2 linked regions of the Aliamphritea ceti genome follow. The protein of the gene in region 2 interacts with the protein of the main gene of each other region in a pairwise test. Links are inferred from orthologs where the notes say so. Each region holds a gene or a part of one and is shown on either strand. Other genes may lie near its edges.

Region 1 (10,194 bases), 570 kb from region 2 along the record:
ACAATGGTTTGTGCATCATCGGTCAGAGGCTCAATCATTCCCGCACGGCATGCCTGTAATGGCTCAAAACCGGCAGCAATCAGCGTCGCGGTATACATCAGCAAGCGGGTGCTCGCGCCTTCTTCAAGATCCTGATCTTTCAGTTCACGCAGACTGTTAGCAAGCGCTACTAAACGGTCGGCAATAGTCTGATCAACCCCGGTCTCATGGACAATAACGGCGGCCTCTTCAGCCGAGGGTAAATAGTCAAAACTCATCGAAAGGAAACGTTGCCGGGTGCTTGGCTTCATCCCTTTGAGCACATTCTGATATCCAGGGTTATACGACACGATCAGCATGAAGTTATCCGGTGCTTCCAGCACTTCTCCGGTACGGTCAATCGGCAGAATCCGACGGTCATCCGTCAGCGGGTGAATCACTACTGTGGTATCTTTTCGGGCTTCGACCACTTCATCCAGATAACAGATACCGCCTTCACGCACCGCCCGGGTCAGGGGGCCATCACTCCAGATCGTGTCGCCATCACCAATCAGATGACGACCAACCAGATCAGACGCGCTCAAGTCATCATGACAGGCGACTGTATGTAGCGGCAGACCAAGTTTATCAGCCATATAGCTGATAAAACGGGTTTTTCCGCATCCTGTAGGCCCTTTCAGCAATACCGGCAACTGATGCTCATAAGCGTGCATAAACAACGCTTCTTCGTTGCCCTGTGGCTGATAAAAAGCAGTAGATCCCGCTGCCGAAGTATCAATTGTTGTCAGATTATTCATCACATATTTCTCCATACGGCGAACGCCGTCATTCGCCGCGAAGCGATCTGAGCTTTTGCTCAAAACAGATAAGTCACACTCACAATCACCCCAATCACCGGAGCGTATGCCAGTAACATAAAACGCCATACCCGCGGGGCTTTTCTCAACCCCATGAAGTAATCCACAACACAAAATGCTTTAACCGCACTGGCAGACAGAATCAGCACAACTGCTACAAAGGTAACTACACTATTCTCGCCGAAATATGCCATGGCGACCGTGACCAAAATCAATAATATCCAGATACAGTCCGACAAACGTGATTCGCTCATAAGATGTATACCAAAGGAAAGAGGACTAACCAGAGAAGATCCACCATGTGCCAGTAACAGGCTCCGCTTTCGAACTCGTTCATACGCCCACTACGGTACTTCCCTCGCCAGTTTTGCAGCATCAGTAACATTAAAATCAGCATGCCCAGAATGACGTGGAACATATGAAAAGCTGTCAGGCCGTAGTAAAAAAAGTAAAAATCGTTAGTGCTGAGGTCAAATCCCAGCGCAACTGAATGCTGGTACTCCGCACTTTTAATCCACAGATATACACAGGCAGAGACCAGCGCCAGTGTCAGAAAAACATTACCGCCCTTCTGACCTGCATGTACTTTCTGTTGCGCACGCACCACAAACCAGCTGCTAGTTAGCAATGCCAGCGTATTGCCCACACCCGCCAGTACATTCAACTGCGCCTGGCCTTCTGCAAACATTTCAGGAAAACGTGCCCGGGTAATCGCATACAAAATAAAGAACAGCGCGAACACACTCAGTTCGGCAAGAATAAACAGCCAAATGGCAAAATCTCCGGGCAACTGCTTCATCTGAATTTCAGCCTGCGCGTTCATTTCCGGGCCCCTATATCAACGCTGGGAATAATTTTATCGGCATCCGCACTGCGTCGGGGATCACCATTTCCCCAGTGCAGCAAACTGCCATCCGGATTATCTTTCTGAACCTCATTACAGGCCTGAATACATTCACTGCACTGAGTGCAGGTAAACTTCTTGCGCTTAATACTGCGAGCCGGCAAACGCATCGGGCAAGCTTTATCACAGGCTTTATCGCAGTCTTTACACAGGGCAGCACGCTGCGCGTCAAAACTGACCATAAGCGCTTTGGGGTTCATCATCCAAACCAGACTTTGAAACACCCCTAACGCACAGCCAAATTTACAGAACAGATGCCGCGCAAATAGAAAATCAATCGAAAATAGCGTGGTGGCCACGCCTAAAAACAGCCAACTGGTAAACCCCAGCTCACCGCTTAATAAATCGCTATAAAGCGTCAACGGAGGTAGCAAATACCCCAGCAACCCGATGGCCCAGATAAAGGCAATGAGCACCGCAACAGTGACAAGAATTAACCAGGAAGAAATACTGTGAGGTTTTGACCCCGCTTCCCAGATGGTAGGTCGGCCCAGCAGCTTCTGCATTCGGCCGTTAATCAGTTCAACCACAGAAAAATGCGGACAGAGCCAACCGCAGTAAAGCCTTCCAAAGCGGTAAGCAATCCAGATACCGGCAGTAATCAGTATCACCGCTGGCAACAGCACCCGCAGAAGAATCTGCACCGCCGCATCGTTACCCTGGATCGATTCCAGCCCCAGACTCAATGGGTAGGTAAAAATAACAAAATGCCCGGCAGTCAGGTCATAACGAAAAACATCCAGCACCGGCGCAACCAGAAACAGCGCAAAAAATGCGCTGCGGGTCAGAGTTCTTATGCGTTGGCTTGGCTGTTTCATAACTTCACTTCTATGAAAAATGCCCTCCCCGCGAACGGGGAGGGATACAACTTTCTTAGTGACAACTCACTCAATGACAGTCTGCTCAGCAGGCTTCAGGCGCGCTTCTTCGCCTTTAACAAAGAAGCTGATGATGTACACGATCAGACCCAGCAGGAATACCAGACCTGCAGCTTCACGCAGCCAGTAGAAGAGTTCGATCTTGTCCTGAACAATCATGAATGGCAGTGGCGCATCGCTGAAGCGTTGCAGATAAACCTGCAGGATACCTGCACCCGTCAGGAACAGCGTGATGAAGACCATAGATACAGTCATCAGCCAGAAGCCCCACATTTCAGTAACCTGAGACTTAATGCTGTTCGCCGCTTCACGGCCATTCAGCATAGGCATCGCGTAAGAGATCATAGTCAGCACAATCATTACGTATGCGCCATAGAAGGCCATATGACCATGGGCTGCAGTAATCTGTGAGCCGTGAGTGTAATAGTTAACCGGTGCCAGCGTGTGCAGGAAGCCCCATACACCAGCCCCCAGGAATGCCATAACACCAGTACCCAATGCCCAGAGAACTGCAACACGGTTAGGGTGCTGACGGCGACGCTTATTCACCATATTGAAGGCAAACAATGTCATCATGAAGAACGGTACAGGTTCCATTGCAGAGAACACAGAACCGATCCACAGCCAGTACTCAGGCAGACCAATGAAGAAATAGTGGTGACCAGTACCCAGCAAGCCGGTGATCAGCGCCATCGCAATGATGACATACAACCATTTCTCAATAACCTCACGGTCAACGCCAGTAACCTTGATCAGGGTGAATGCCAGAATTGCACCCAGAATCAGTTCCCAAACACCTTCAACCCACAAGTGAACAACCCACCACCAGAACATCTTATCCAGCACAGGGTTTTCAGGGTTATAGAAAGAGAACAGGAAGAACACAGCCAGACCTACCAGGCCTAAAAACAGCACCATAGTGATAACGGTTTTACGGCCACGTAACAGCGTCATGCCAATATTGAACAGGAAGCCCAGCGCCACCAGTACAATACCGATCTTGGTAATTGTCGGCTGCTCAAGGAACTCCCGTCCCATTGTTGGCAACAATTCATTCCCCGTCATATGTGCGAGAGTGGCATAAGGGACAGCCAGATAGCCGATGATAGTCAGCGCACCCGCTACCAGAAATACCCAGAACAGCAACATCGCCAGCTTTGGAGAGTACAGTTCGGTTTGCGACTCTTCAGGCACCATGTAATAAGTGGAACCCATAAAGCCAAATAACAACCAAACAATCAGTAAATTCGTATGGACCATACGGGCAACGTTGAACGGTATTTCCGGAAACAGGAAGTCACCGACTACATATTGCATCCCCATAATCACGCCGAACAGGATCTGTCCGACAAATAAGCCAATTGCCGCTATAAAGTACGGTTTGGCTACCATTTGAGATTGATACTTCATAATCGTCCCTTACCCTTGAACATTAGGTGGCCAGCCATTGGTGTCTATCTCTGACATGTACTTGAGGAACTCAGCAACTGCTTCCAGCTCTTCTTCAGACATGTTGAATTGCGGCATGCTGCGACGCCCAGGGATACCATCAACAGGACGGCTTTTAATAAAGCCTTTAATTGCTTCTTTACTATTACCGTAACGGACATACACATTGCCCAGCTCCGGTGCAAAGTAAGCGCCCTCACCCAACAAGGTATGACAACCAATACAATTATTGTCTTCCCAGACTTTCTTACCCAGCACCACCTGCGGCGTCAGGTTTTCGCGGTTATCCCTTTCGGGCAGCCGTTGCACGGTATCCGCAGATAAACCGACCAACAGCAAAAAGAAGAACAGACTTCCGCCAAAGAAGATGTTCCTCGCCATTGATTTTGTAAATGTTTCATTCATAAAGGTATCTCCACCCTTTGCACCTTTAACTAACACACTGAAAACAGTTCATTAGCCCCAGTAACCACTACGAGTCAGCATTCTCCTATTGCGCAACCTCAGCCACCTTGACCATGATCAAGTGCTTAAAAAAACTTATGGGTTACAACAGTGCATAGTGATTACTGTCAGTGATGAAACGCAGAGAAGTCGTCAGGGAATGACCGTCAAAAAAAGAGAGGATGTACGGATGCAGCCAGCCAAAAATTCCGGAGAGCAACTTGCCAGTTTTGGAGCACTGCTTTATCTGGTGCATTTGCTGGCGCTGCCAGGAATTGCGCTGGGAGTCTTGGTCTGGCTGAACTGTCGAAGTACTAAAAGTAATTCCCTGCTGGCGCGTTATCACCTTCGTCTGGCACTTAACGGCAGTCTTATTGCTACCTGCATTATTGCCGGGGGAAGTGGTTTGTTATGGCTGGGATTTTCAGACAGCCCGACAGGCATAAGTATGGTGTTGCTGTACGCCATCACCAGTCATACATTTTGTGTCCTGTGGGGAATATTTTGCCTGGCAAAAGCGATGAGCGGAAAAATGCTTAATAAGCAGTAAAATGAACCGGGCTAGACATTGCGTCCCACCCGGCATAAATCTTAGTTTCTAAGTAACACACTTGCTAAGAACCGTCTTAGCAACGGACAAATCACTAAGCAAGACAAACATATCTACCTAAACCAGTTTTTAAACCAGTCCAGTGGTTCATCTGCCACATAGCCAGGTGCATAAGCTGCGGCGCATGGAATATATTCCTGAGGCTCGTTCTCCAGCAGAAACGGTAACTGTACACCGCCACATTCTTCCGCCGACCCCAGTCCGGTTAATTCATCCACCCATAGATATTCGACTGCTGATGGCTGGTCCAGAACCAAAGGTTGCGGCCGCTCTCGCTTCATCAGCTCAACCCAGGTTTTCAATGCACCGCTGCTGCCAGTTAACGGTAAAGTGCTGTTATCGTCAGCACCCAACCAAACAACTGCCAAACGATCACCGGTAAAACCAGCAAACCAACTGTCGCGCTGGTCATTTGTAGTACCTGTTTTACCGGCCAGATTCAGACTCTGCGGCAAGCTGGCATACGCTGAACGGGCTGTTCCTATGTGCGCTACTTGCTGCAAAGCAAACTGTAATTGATACATCGGTCCGGCATTAACCGTTTGCTGCACCACCAGCGAGTACCGGGAAAGCTCCTGATTTTCGGCATCCGCAACCATCCGGATTGCACGTAGTGGTAACTGGAAACCATTACCTGCAATTGTCTGATAGATCTGCGCAACTTCTATTGGCGACATAGCAGTCGCCCCCAAAAACAGAGAAGGATAGGCCGGTATATCGCGGTCAAAACCTAACCGACGTAAGGTGTCCAGTACTTCATCAACACCAACATCCATTCCCAGTCGCACCGTGGACTGGTTGTACGATTTAGCCAACGAGTAATACAACGGTACGTCACCATGACTCTTACGGTCATAATTTTTCGGTGTCCAGGAGCCATCAGGCAAATCGACAGTAAGTGGTTCATCTTCGAGCAATGATGCCAGGGTGTAGCCTTTTTCCAGCGCCGTCAGATACACCGCTGGTTTGATCAGAGAGCCTACCGGACGAATCGCATCTATTGCCCGGTTAAAGCCCTGATAGCGGGTATTCTTACCGCCAACAACTGCCAGTACTTCGCCGCTATACGGATTGCTAACCACCATACTGCCCTGCAATTTGGCGACTTTTTTACCGTATTTCTTTGTCAGCTTCTTCACGCTGGAAACCAGGCTCTGCTCAGCATTCGCCTGTACAACCGGATCCAGTGCAGTGAAAATTCGTAAGCCATCACTGCTCAGGACTTCATCTGGATATTCTTCACGAAGCTGGCGCTTCACCAGATCCAGATAGGCCGGATACGCTCCGCGATGCAGGCTCTTTTGCTTCACTACACTCAAAGGCTGTTGAGCGGCCTGATGACGCTGCTTAGCAGTTATTGCACCTTCATTTTCTAACACCTTCAGTACAAGATCACGGCGCTTTTTCGCCCGGGCAGGGTTACGGCGCGGATCATAATAGGAAGGTCCCTTAACCATTGCGGCTAACAACGCAACCTGATGCAGCTTTAACTCCTGAATCGGTTGAGCAAAGAAGTACTGACTCGCCAGGCCAAAACCATGAATAGAACGACTGCCCTTCTGCCCCAGATAAACCTCATTCAAATAGGCTTCGAGTATTTCATCTTTGCTGTAATGGCGATCCAATAAAAACGCCATCGGGATTTCCAACAGTTTACGTACGAATGAACGGTCAGAAGTTAAGTAGAAATTTTTAACCAATTGTTGGGTCAGCGTACTACCACCCTGAACAATGCGACCGGCCTTCAGGTTGACCCACATTGCCCGGGCAATACCTTTTGGCGATACACCGTAATGGGAGTAATAATCTCGATCTTCAATAGCCACAAGTGCTTCCACCAGATATGGCGGTGCTTGCTCAATCTGTAGCAAGTCACGATCTTCATTCGATTTAGGGTAAATACCACCGATCTGAATAGGCTCAAGACGCGCTAAATTAACACTGCGGCCAGCATCATCGCGGATACGACTGACGGAACCACCCGCAAAGTCCACCAGCAAACGTCGGCTTGGCTCAAGACCATCGACAAAATCAAAACCACGGGAATAAATCCGTGCACGCTTGCTGGCCCACTCAACGGTACCGGGCTGACTGGCCCGTGCCTGAAACTTATACCCAAGCCCTTTCAACTCCAGCTTAAGACTTTCGCGACTCAACACCTGGCCCGGGTATAACTCCAGCGGGCGGGCATATACTTTCGCCGGCAACGCCCAGCGCTTACCCTCAAACTTGTCCCGAATCTGAATATCCAGGTAAACCAGGCCAATGCCCGCAAAGACACTGGCAAGCAGACCCAATTTAAACATCAGCCAAAAAAGCCGCCGTAACCAGGAAGGCTTCGTCGCTTTAGACTTAGTATTTCGCGACTTACGCTTTGCCGCTGCTTTTTTGGCCATAAACTAATAAAAATCCTGAAAAAAGAACTAAAGATCCTGCATCTGAAAAGATTACCTGAAAGACGCAGCAAAAAATAAAACGAGAGTTTATCAGACCCCAATATTGTGTAAATTGTTGCCTGAATATGTTCTGAGCAAACATTACCTTTGTCCAGCCTGTCACTCACGCGATAAGATAGACACAATTTTCGACGGAGAATTCAACATGCGACAGCTGTGCGCCGCCAATGAGATTACAGAAGAGCAAAGTAAAAGCTTTGAAATCGATGGCCGGGGCGTTTTTGCGGTACGAAAAAACAATGCACTCTATGTTTATGAAAACCGCTGTCCACACCGCGGTGTCCCGCTGGAATGGATGCCAGACACATTTCTTGAGCCGCAAAAACAATTTATTCAGTGTGCCACTCACGGTGCATTATTTGTCATAGATTCCGGGTTATGTATTGCCGGCCCCTGTAATGGTGTATCACTGGAGCCGGTAGAGTTTGATATTATCGATGGCCAGCTATGTATCCCGCCACTCTAACGTTACGCTGTTTTTTTTATGGCTTTGCTTGTGGCTTTGGTAGCAATTGAAAAGCCAGCATACCCACCAACATCGAAACAACAAAGATAACAGTATGAGATTGTCCATATACCAGTGCAGCAAGCGCTGGTCCGGGGCAATAACCATAAAGCCCCCAACCTATTCCGAATAATACTGCGCCACTTACTAGCCGCGAATCGATATACGCTGCGTCAGGCCAGTGGAACTGTTGCGCAAACACGGGCTTAGAACGTTTTTGCAATCCGTAAAAACCTGCTACAGAAGTACCTACTGCTGCCGCCAGCACAAATACCAACTGTGGATTCCAGTCTCCGCTAATATCCAGAAAGCCTATAATATTGGCCGGGTCCGTCATTCCGGAGAGCGCCAGCCCGGCACCAAAAAGCGCCCCACAGAACAAAGCTAAGGACGCTTCGGTAAAACACGTCATAGTAAGCACTCTCATAATACGTGCCCCATTACCGAAATAATAAATACCGTCAACATGGCTGCCAGAACAAAGACAACTGTCGCGACCAGTGAACGCTTAGACAACCTGCCAATGCCACAAACTCCGTGACCGCTGGTACAACCTGCACCCAGCCGTGCACCAAAACCAACCAACAGACCGGCGAGTATAATTACCCAGGTGTCTGATTCAGGAACTGCAGGCAATGCCTGTCCCATTAACTGGTGCACTAGCCATGCGCCCAGTAAGAGACCTGCCAAAAAGAAAATACGCCAAATGGCGCCGGGAAGAAGTGAAGGTTGGCTAACAGCCTGCCAGAGAATACCGCTAATACCCGCGATACGTCCCAGCCAGGCCATCATCAACACCGCACATATGCCAATCAGTAAACCACCGGCCAGTGCCGGTATAATCATCGCGGTCATTCATTGCCCCTTTGTAGCGATATCAGTAAGCACTGTTTCACTTAACAGAATACAAAGGCGCAATAATATTAGATAAGGCTAATTTAATAAAGACTAATGCATCTCGCTAACATGCAGAATCAAAGTATGACCGGTAATTGCTGCACCAGCTTTACTTCGTCGGCTGAAATATGCGCACCATAAGCAATCACTTCCACACCGGCATTAACCGCTTCACGCAGTAACTGCCCGTATTCAGGATCAATATGATCTGCTGGCATAACTCTTTCGATCCCAGTATGCGGCACACAAAATAGCAACACTGCCCGATGACCTTCAGCCACCATAGCCATTAACTCCCTTAAGTGCTTGGCTCCCCGGGTGGTCACAGCATCCGGAAATGTACCCAGTCCATCACCTTCATAAAGCGTTACATTCTTTACTTCCACATAGCAGTCAGCCCGGTGTTCATCCTGAAGTAATAAATCAATACGGCTGTTCTCAGCACCATACTTAACTTCTGTACGCAATGTTCCATAGTTCTGCAGCGTTTCAATAACGCCAGATTCAATTGCTTCACGTACCAGATGATTAGCCCGGCCGGTATTAATACACGCCAGATAACGTTCTTCGACTTCAACCAGTTCCCAGCCAAAAACGTACTTACGCTTCAGATTGCCTGAATCCTGAATCCATACCCGGCTGCCCGGATCAGCACAGTTTTTCATCGAACCTGTATTTGGACAATGCACCGTCAATTCACGACCATTATCCAATTCAATATCCGCTAAGAAGCGCTTATAACGTTTAATAAGCCGCCCTTCGAGCATGTTGTCCAGTTTCATGACTGTAACCGCCGTGCAAGTCGCTCCAGCGCTTTTTCGATCTGTTCAACACTGGTTGTATAAGAAAAACGGATAAACTCATTGGCCCGGTGAGTACCAAAATCAACACCTGGTGTTACCGCCACATGCTCTTCTTCCAGCAAATCCCAGCAGAACGAGAAAGTATCATCGGTAAAGCGAGATGCATCGGCATACACATAAAAAGCGCCTTCAGGCATTAGCGGAATAACAAAGCCTAACGCACGCAAACCTTCTACTAAGACATCACGACGTTCTTTAAACGCATGGCGACGTTGCTCAAGAATACTTAAAGTTTCCGGCTTAAATGCAGCTAAGGCGGCATGTTGCGCAATAGTAGGTGGTGAAATAAACAGGTTCTGCGCCAGTTTTTCCATATCGGCTACGGCGTTTTCAGGTACTACTGTCCATCCAA
Region 2 (4,788 bases):
ACTGGAAATGCTTAAGGTCGGTGGCCGACTGGTTGTGATTAGCTTCCACTCTTTGGAAGACAGAATAGTTAAACGTTTTATTCGTCAGCACGTGAAAGGTGATGAGCATTTGCCGAGAGGTATTCCTTTTACCGATGACATGTTGGAAAAACGACTTAAGGCTGTGACAAAAGCTGTTAAAGCCAGTCGTAAAGAAGTTGATGATAACCCGCGTTCACGCAGTGCCGTTATGCGTGCGGCGGTAAAACTGAAGTGAAAGTTAGTTGGCCTGCCTGGCTGCAGTTTGGTACTGCAGCCCTGAGTGATGAGGAAAATGATTCAGTAGTTGCTGAACGTCCTGCTGTCATGCTGAAGGCCAGTGATCTGTACGTTAAATCGGTTGTTCTGTTGGTGTTGGTAAGTTGCATTGTTATTTCGGCATTGATGGTTATTTTTACCGCCTATCAGTACCGCCTGAACTTTAACCATCAACAGCAACTGGTGCAGCAATGGGATGAGTTACAGGTGGAGTGGGGGCAGCTGCTTTTAGAGCAAGGAGCCCTGGCAGCGAATAGCCGGGTTGAAAACCTGGCAACTAAAAAGTTAAGCATGCAGATTCCGGCCAGAATAGAGGTTATACGTGATGAGCGTTAAAGCTACAGCGAACAGTCAGGATAACCAGGAGATGTTGCAAGACGTCGCCGGTATCCAGACGCGTGCTGCACGTGGCTGGCGCTTGTGGCTGGTACTGCTGCTCTTGTTGCTGATTGCTGGCTTTATTGTTGCCAAAATGGTTTCGCTGAATGTGCAGGATCAGGCATTTTTGCAAAAGCAGGGCGATTCCCGGGTATTACGAACGACGGCGATTCCGGCGCACCGTGGTGTAATTACCGATCGAAATGGCGAACCATTGTCTGTCAGTGCTCCAGTAGCAACGGTATGGGTAAATCCGAAAGAATTCGAAATTGAGAATCCTGCTGTTGGCAAGCTTGCAAGCTTGCTGGGTTTTAAACCCGGTGAAGTGAAAGAGAAAGTAGCCCGTTACCGAACTAAGCAGTTTTTATATTTGAAGCGACAGATTACGCCAGATCTTGCAGAAAGTGTTGAGGCTCTGCGTATTAAAGGGCTGCATGTCGATCGGGAATATAAGCGTTATTACCCAGCATCTGAAGTGACTGCCCACCTTGTGGGTTTTACTAATTTAGATGGTGTCGGGCAGGAAGGACTTGAGTTGGCATTTGAGGACTGGCTCAAAGGTGTTCCGGGCAAAAAACTAGTAATGCGTGATTTGCTGGGTCGGACAATTAAGCATATTCGCCAGGTCGAAGATGTTGTGCAGGGTAAAGATCTGCAGTTGAGTATTGATCTGCGTCTGCAGTATTTAGCTTACCGTGAGCTGAAGGCTGCAGTCAGTGCACATAAAGCGGATTCTGGCGCACTGGTTATGTTGAATGCTCGAACCGGTGAGGTGTTAGCGATGGTGAATCAGCCGTCGTTTAACCCAAACGATCGCTCGAACCTGATTCCTGCAATGCTTAGAAATCGTGCGATCACGGATATTTTTGAACCAGGTTCAACTATGAAGCCGTTAACAGTTGCTGCGGCGCTAATGAGTGGTCAGTACACGGCGGAAAGTGTGGTAGACACCGCGCCAGGTTATATTCGGGTCAGAGGGCGGACCATCAGAGATCACCGTAATTATGGTGAGCTGGATATGACCAAGATTATTACTAAGTCCAGTAACGTAGGTGTGACTAAGTTAGCGCTGAGTATGCATGAAGATGCAGTGCGTAACGTGTTTTACAACCTTGGTCTGGGGCAGTCCACAAACAGTGGGTTTCCAGGGGAGCAGACCGGGGTTTTACCGTACATAGAAAAGAAACGTGTAGTTGAGCGGGCCACTATGTCATACGGCTATGGTTTATCAGCAACGCCGTTGCAGGTTGCTCAGGCATATTTGCCATTTGCCAACCAGGGTGTGATGCCAACAGTTTCATTGCTGAAGATTGATAAGCCTGACAGTTCAGTGCGGGTAATGCCGGTAGATATCGCTGAAACGATTTTAGACATGATGGAAACGGTTACCAATAAAGGCGGTACCGGAACCCAGGCTGCGGTTGATGGGTACCGGGTTGCAGGTAAGACAGGTACTGCACATAAAGCTGCTAAAGGTGGTTATAAAGAAGATCAGTATATTTCGGTATTCGCAGGCATCGCTCCGGTAAGTGATCCACGGATAATCACTGTTGTGATGATAGATAATCCGAAAGGTCAGGAGTATTACGGCGGTGAAGTAGCTGCGCCGGTCTTTGCGCGGGTCGTAGGTGGTGCGTTACGCAGTTTAAATGTTGCACCGGATAAGTTGGCCGAAGGCGAGACCCAGGTGGTAATGAAATGACAGGTTTGGGAACGGGGAAACAACTAGCTGAACTGTTGGCGATAGGGGTCGCGGACAGTCAGTTAGCCCCACTTATTCATGATGCTGATCTGACTAATGTGCAGATCAGTGCGTTGACGCTGGATAGCCGTATGGTGCAGCCGGGTATGTTGTTTTTTGCCCGCTCAGGCGTTGCTCATCGTGGTTGTGACTTTATTCTTGATGCGCAGGCTAAAGGTGCTGCTGCGGTTGTTGTTGCAGCGACCGACTGGCAGGCAGGTTTTAGCGGTCAGGATGAAGTGACTGTCCCGGTTATTCAGGTTGTAGATATAGATGCTGCAACCGGGGCGATTGCTGCACAGTTTTACGGCCAGCCAGGTCAGCGGCTGAAAGTGATTGGTGTAACCGGTACTAATGGTAAAACATCTTGTGCGCATTATATTGCACAGGGGCTAAATGCGCTGGGTGAAAAAACAGCGTTGATCGGTACGGTAGGTAATGGGTTGTTGGACGGTTTGAAACCGGCAACTCATACCACGCCGGATGCTATCAGTCTGCAGGCGCTGCTGGCCGATTTTGTTGCAGCCGGTGCAACTGCCGTCGTTATGGAAGTGTCCAGTCACGCCCTTGATCAGCAGCGGGTTGCCGGACTGAAGTTTGATTTAGCCGCATTTACTAATCTTTCCCGCGATCATTTGGATTATCACGGTGATATGCAGGCATATTTTTCTGCTAAAGCACGCTTATTTACTGAACTACAGGTGCCCCGGCAGGTCATTAATCTGGATGATGAGTACGGACAGAAGTTACAAGTATTGGCTATTGGCGATTCAGTTACCACTTTTGGTGAAAGTACCAGTGCAGCAGTAGTCGCTTCAAACATTGAACTGAGTAGTAAGGGTATTGCTGCTGAACTGAAAACCCCCTGGGGTAGTTTGCAGATTCATTCACCTCTGTTAGGGCGTTTTAATCTCAGTAATTTGTTGCTGACAGTCAGCGCTTTAGGCGAGTTAGATTTCAGTGCATCACAGATTGAAAGTGCTGTTGCAAATATTCATGCGGTACCGGGAAGGATGCAGGCTGTTCAGAGCGCGTTACCAGTAGTGCTGGTGGATTACGCCCATACGCCGGATGCACTGGAGAAAGCTTTGCAGGCATTGATGGATTATTGCCAGGGTGACCTGGTTTGTGTGTTTGGCTGCGGTGGTGACCGTGATAATGGTAAGCGTCCTCAGATGGCAAAAGTAGCGGAAGCTCTTGCGGATACGTTAGTTGTTACCAGTGATAATCCCCGGACAGAAGAGCCCGAGACTATTATCGATATGGTGGTGGCTGGATTGAAGGCTGAGACCAGGTTTGTACGCATCGCTGATCGACGAGAAGCAATAGAACACGCAATTGCAGCGTTGAAAGAAGAAGATATTTTGCTGATTGCCGGAAAAGGCCATGAAGATTACCAGGAAGTGAACGGTGTGCGCTTACCTTTTGATGATGTAGAAGTTGCACGTAGCGCAATGAACAATATCTCCCGTGTTACATCTGAAGGAGAGCAGCGATGAACGGACCATTTTCGTTAGAGCAACTTCAGCAAGCGCTTCGGGCTGATTTAATCAATGCTACTGCTGTAAGTGTTACGGGAGTAAGTACAGATTCCCGCCAGTTAGTTAGTGGTGATTTGTTTCTGGCGATTAAAGGACCAAATTTTGATGCGCATAGTCTGGTTGCCCAGGCTGAAGAAAAAGGTGCAGTTGCACTGGTCGTTGAGCATCAGGTTGATTCAGATTTACCTCAGTTGATTGTCAAAGATAGTCGTTTAGCTCTGGGTGATCTTGGTGCATTTAACCGGAGTTTTTTTTCGGGCAGCGTGTTTGCCATTACAGGCAGTAGCGGTAAGACCACTGTAAAAGAAATGTTAGCGTCAATAAATAGTCAGAGGGGCCAGACATTAGCAACTCTGGGCAATCTGAATAATGAAATTGGTGTACCACTGACATTGTTAAGACTGAGTACTCAGGATCAGTTTGCTGTAATTGAAATGGGTGCCAGTGGCGCGAATGAAATTGATTACAGTGTTGGTCTGACGAAACCGGATGTCGCATTGTTAAATAATGCATTAGCTGCACATCTTGAAGGTTTTGGTAGTTTGGAAGGCGTGGTTCATGCGAAAGCAGAAATCTTTAACGGGTTGTCGGCTGAGGGTGTCGGCATTATTAACCGGGATGATCCGCATTACAGTGTTTGGAAAGACATTCTGGGAGAGCAACCTCAGCTAAGTTTTGGTCTGCACCCGGAAGCTGATGTAACTGCTTCAGAAATCCAGCGCCAGGAAAATGGATGTTATCAGTTTGAACTGCATTTTAAAGGTCAGCAGCAAACCGTACAGCTGGCCATGCTGGGACGCCATAACGTGAATAATGCGTTAGCTTCGGCTG

Evidence for each region.
Region 1: the proteins of OCU49_RS06810 (region 2) and mrcB interact in binary tests that used the Escherichia coli proteins (3 or more experiments, as listed by UniProt). The link is inferred for Aliamphritea ceti from one-to-one orthologs.

The regions. Positions count from the first base shown.
Region 1 is NZ_AP025282.1:909,407-919,600, reverse strand. The notes cover bases 4,847-7,840. They hold mrcB (penicillin-binding protein 1B), read right to left. Parts: upstream 7,518-7,840; coding sequence 5,175-7,517; downstream 4,847-5,174. Other genes in these bases: OCU49_RS04125 (Rieske (2Fe-2S) protein), read left to right, coding at 7,723-7,840; OCU49_RS04135 (hypothetical protein), read left to right, coding at 4,847-5,061. In the rest of the region: OCU49_RS04165 (CbbQ/NirQ/NorQ/GpvN family protein), read right to left, coding at 1-776; OCU49_RS04160 (cytochrome C oxidase subunit IV family protein), read right to left, coding at 836-1,090; OCU49_RS04155 (cytochrome c oxidase subunit 3), read right to left, coding at 1,087-1,659; OCU49_RS04150 (4Fe-4S binding protein), read right to left, coding at 1,656-2,558; OCU49_RS04145 (cbb3-type cytochrome c oxidase subunit I), read right to left, coding at 2,625-4,028; OCU49_RS04140 (c-type cytochrome), read right to left, coding at 4,038-4,472; more of OCU49_RS04135, read left to right, coding at 4,702-4,846; more of OCU49_RS04125, read left to right, coding at 7,841-8,043; OCU49_RS04120 (YeeE/YedE family protein), read right to left, coding at 8,060-8,494; OCU49_RS04115 (YeeE/YedE family protein), read right to left, coding at 8,506-8,937; DNA/RNA nuclease SfsA, read right to left, coding at 9,057-9,761; OCU49_RS04105 (pyridoxal phosphate-dependent aminotransferase), read right to left, coding at 9,758-10,194. UniProt on the Escherichia coli protein: Cell wall formation. Synthesis of cross-linked peptidoglycan from the lipid intermediates.
Region 2 is NZ_AP025282.1:1,478,636-1,483,423, forward strand. Bases 1-2,999 are described here. They hold OCU49_RS06810 (peptidoglycan D,D-transpeptidase FtsI family protein), read left to right. Parts: upstream 1-622; coding sequence 623-2,377; downstream 2,378-2,999. Other genes in these bases: rsmH (16S rRNA (cytosine(1402)-N(4))-methyltransferase RsmH), read left to right, coding at 1-256; ftsL (cell division protein FtsL), read left to right, coding at 253-633; OCU49_RS06815 (UDP-N-acetylmuramoyl-L-alanyl-D-glutamate--2,6-diaminopimelate ligase), read left to right, coding at 2,374-2,999. Also shown: more of OCU49_RS06815, read left to right, coding at 3,000-3,915; OCU49_RS06820 (UDP-N-acetylmuramoyl-tripeptide--D-alanyl-D-alanine ligase), read left to right, coding at 3,912-4,788. UniProt on the Escherichia coli protein: Essential cell division protein that catalyzes cross-linking of the peptidoglycan cell wall at the division septum. Required for localization of FtsN.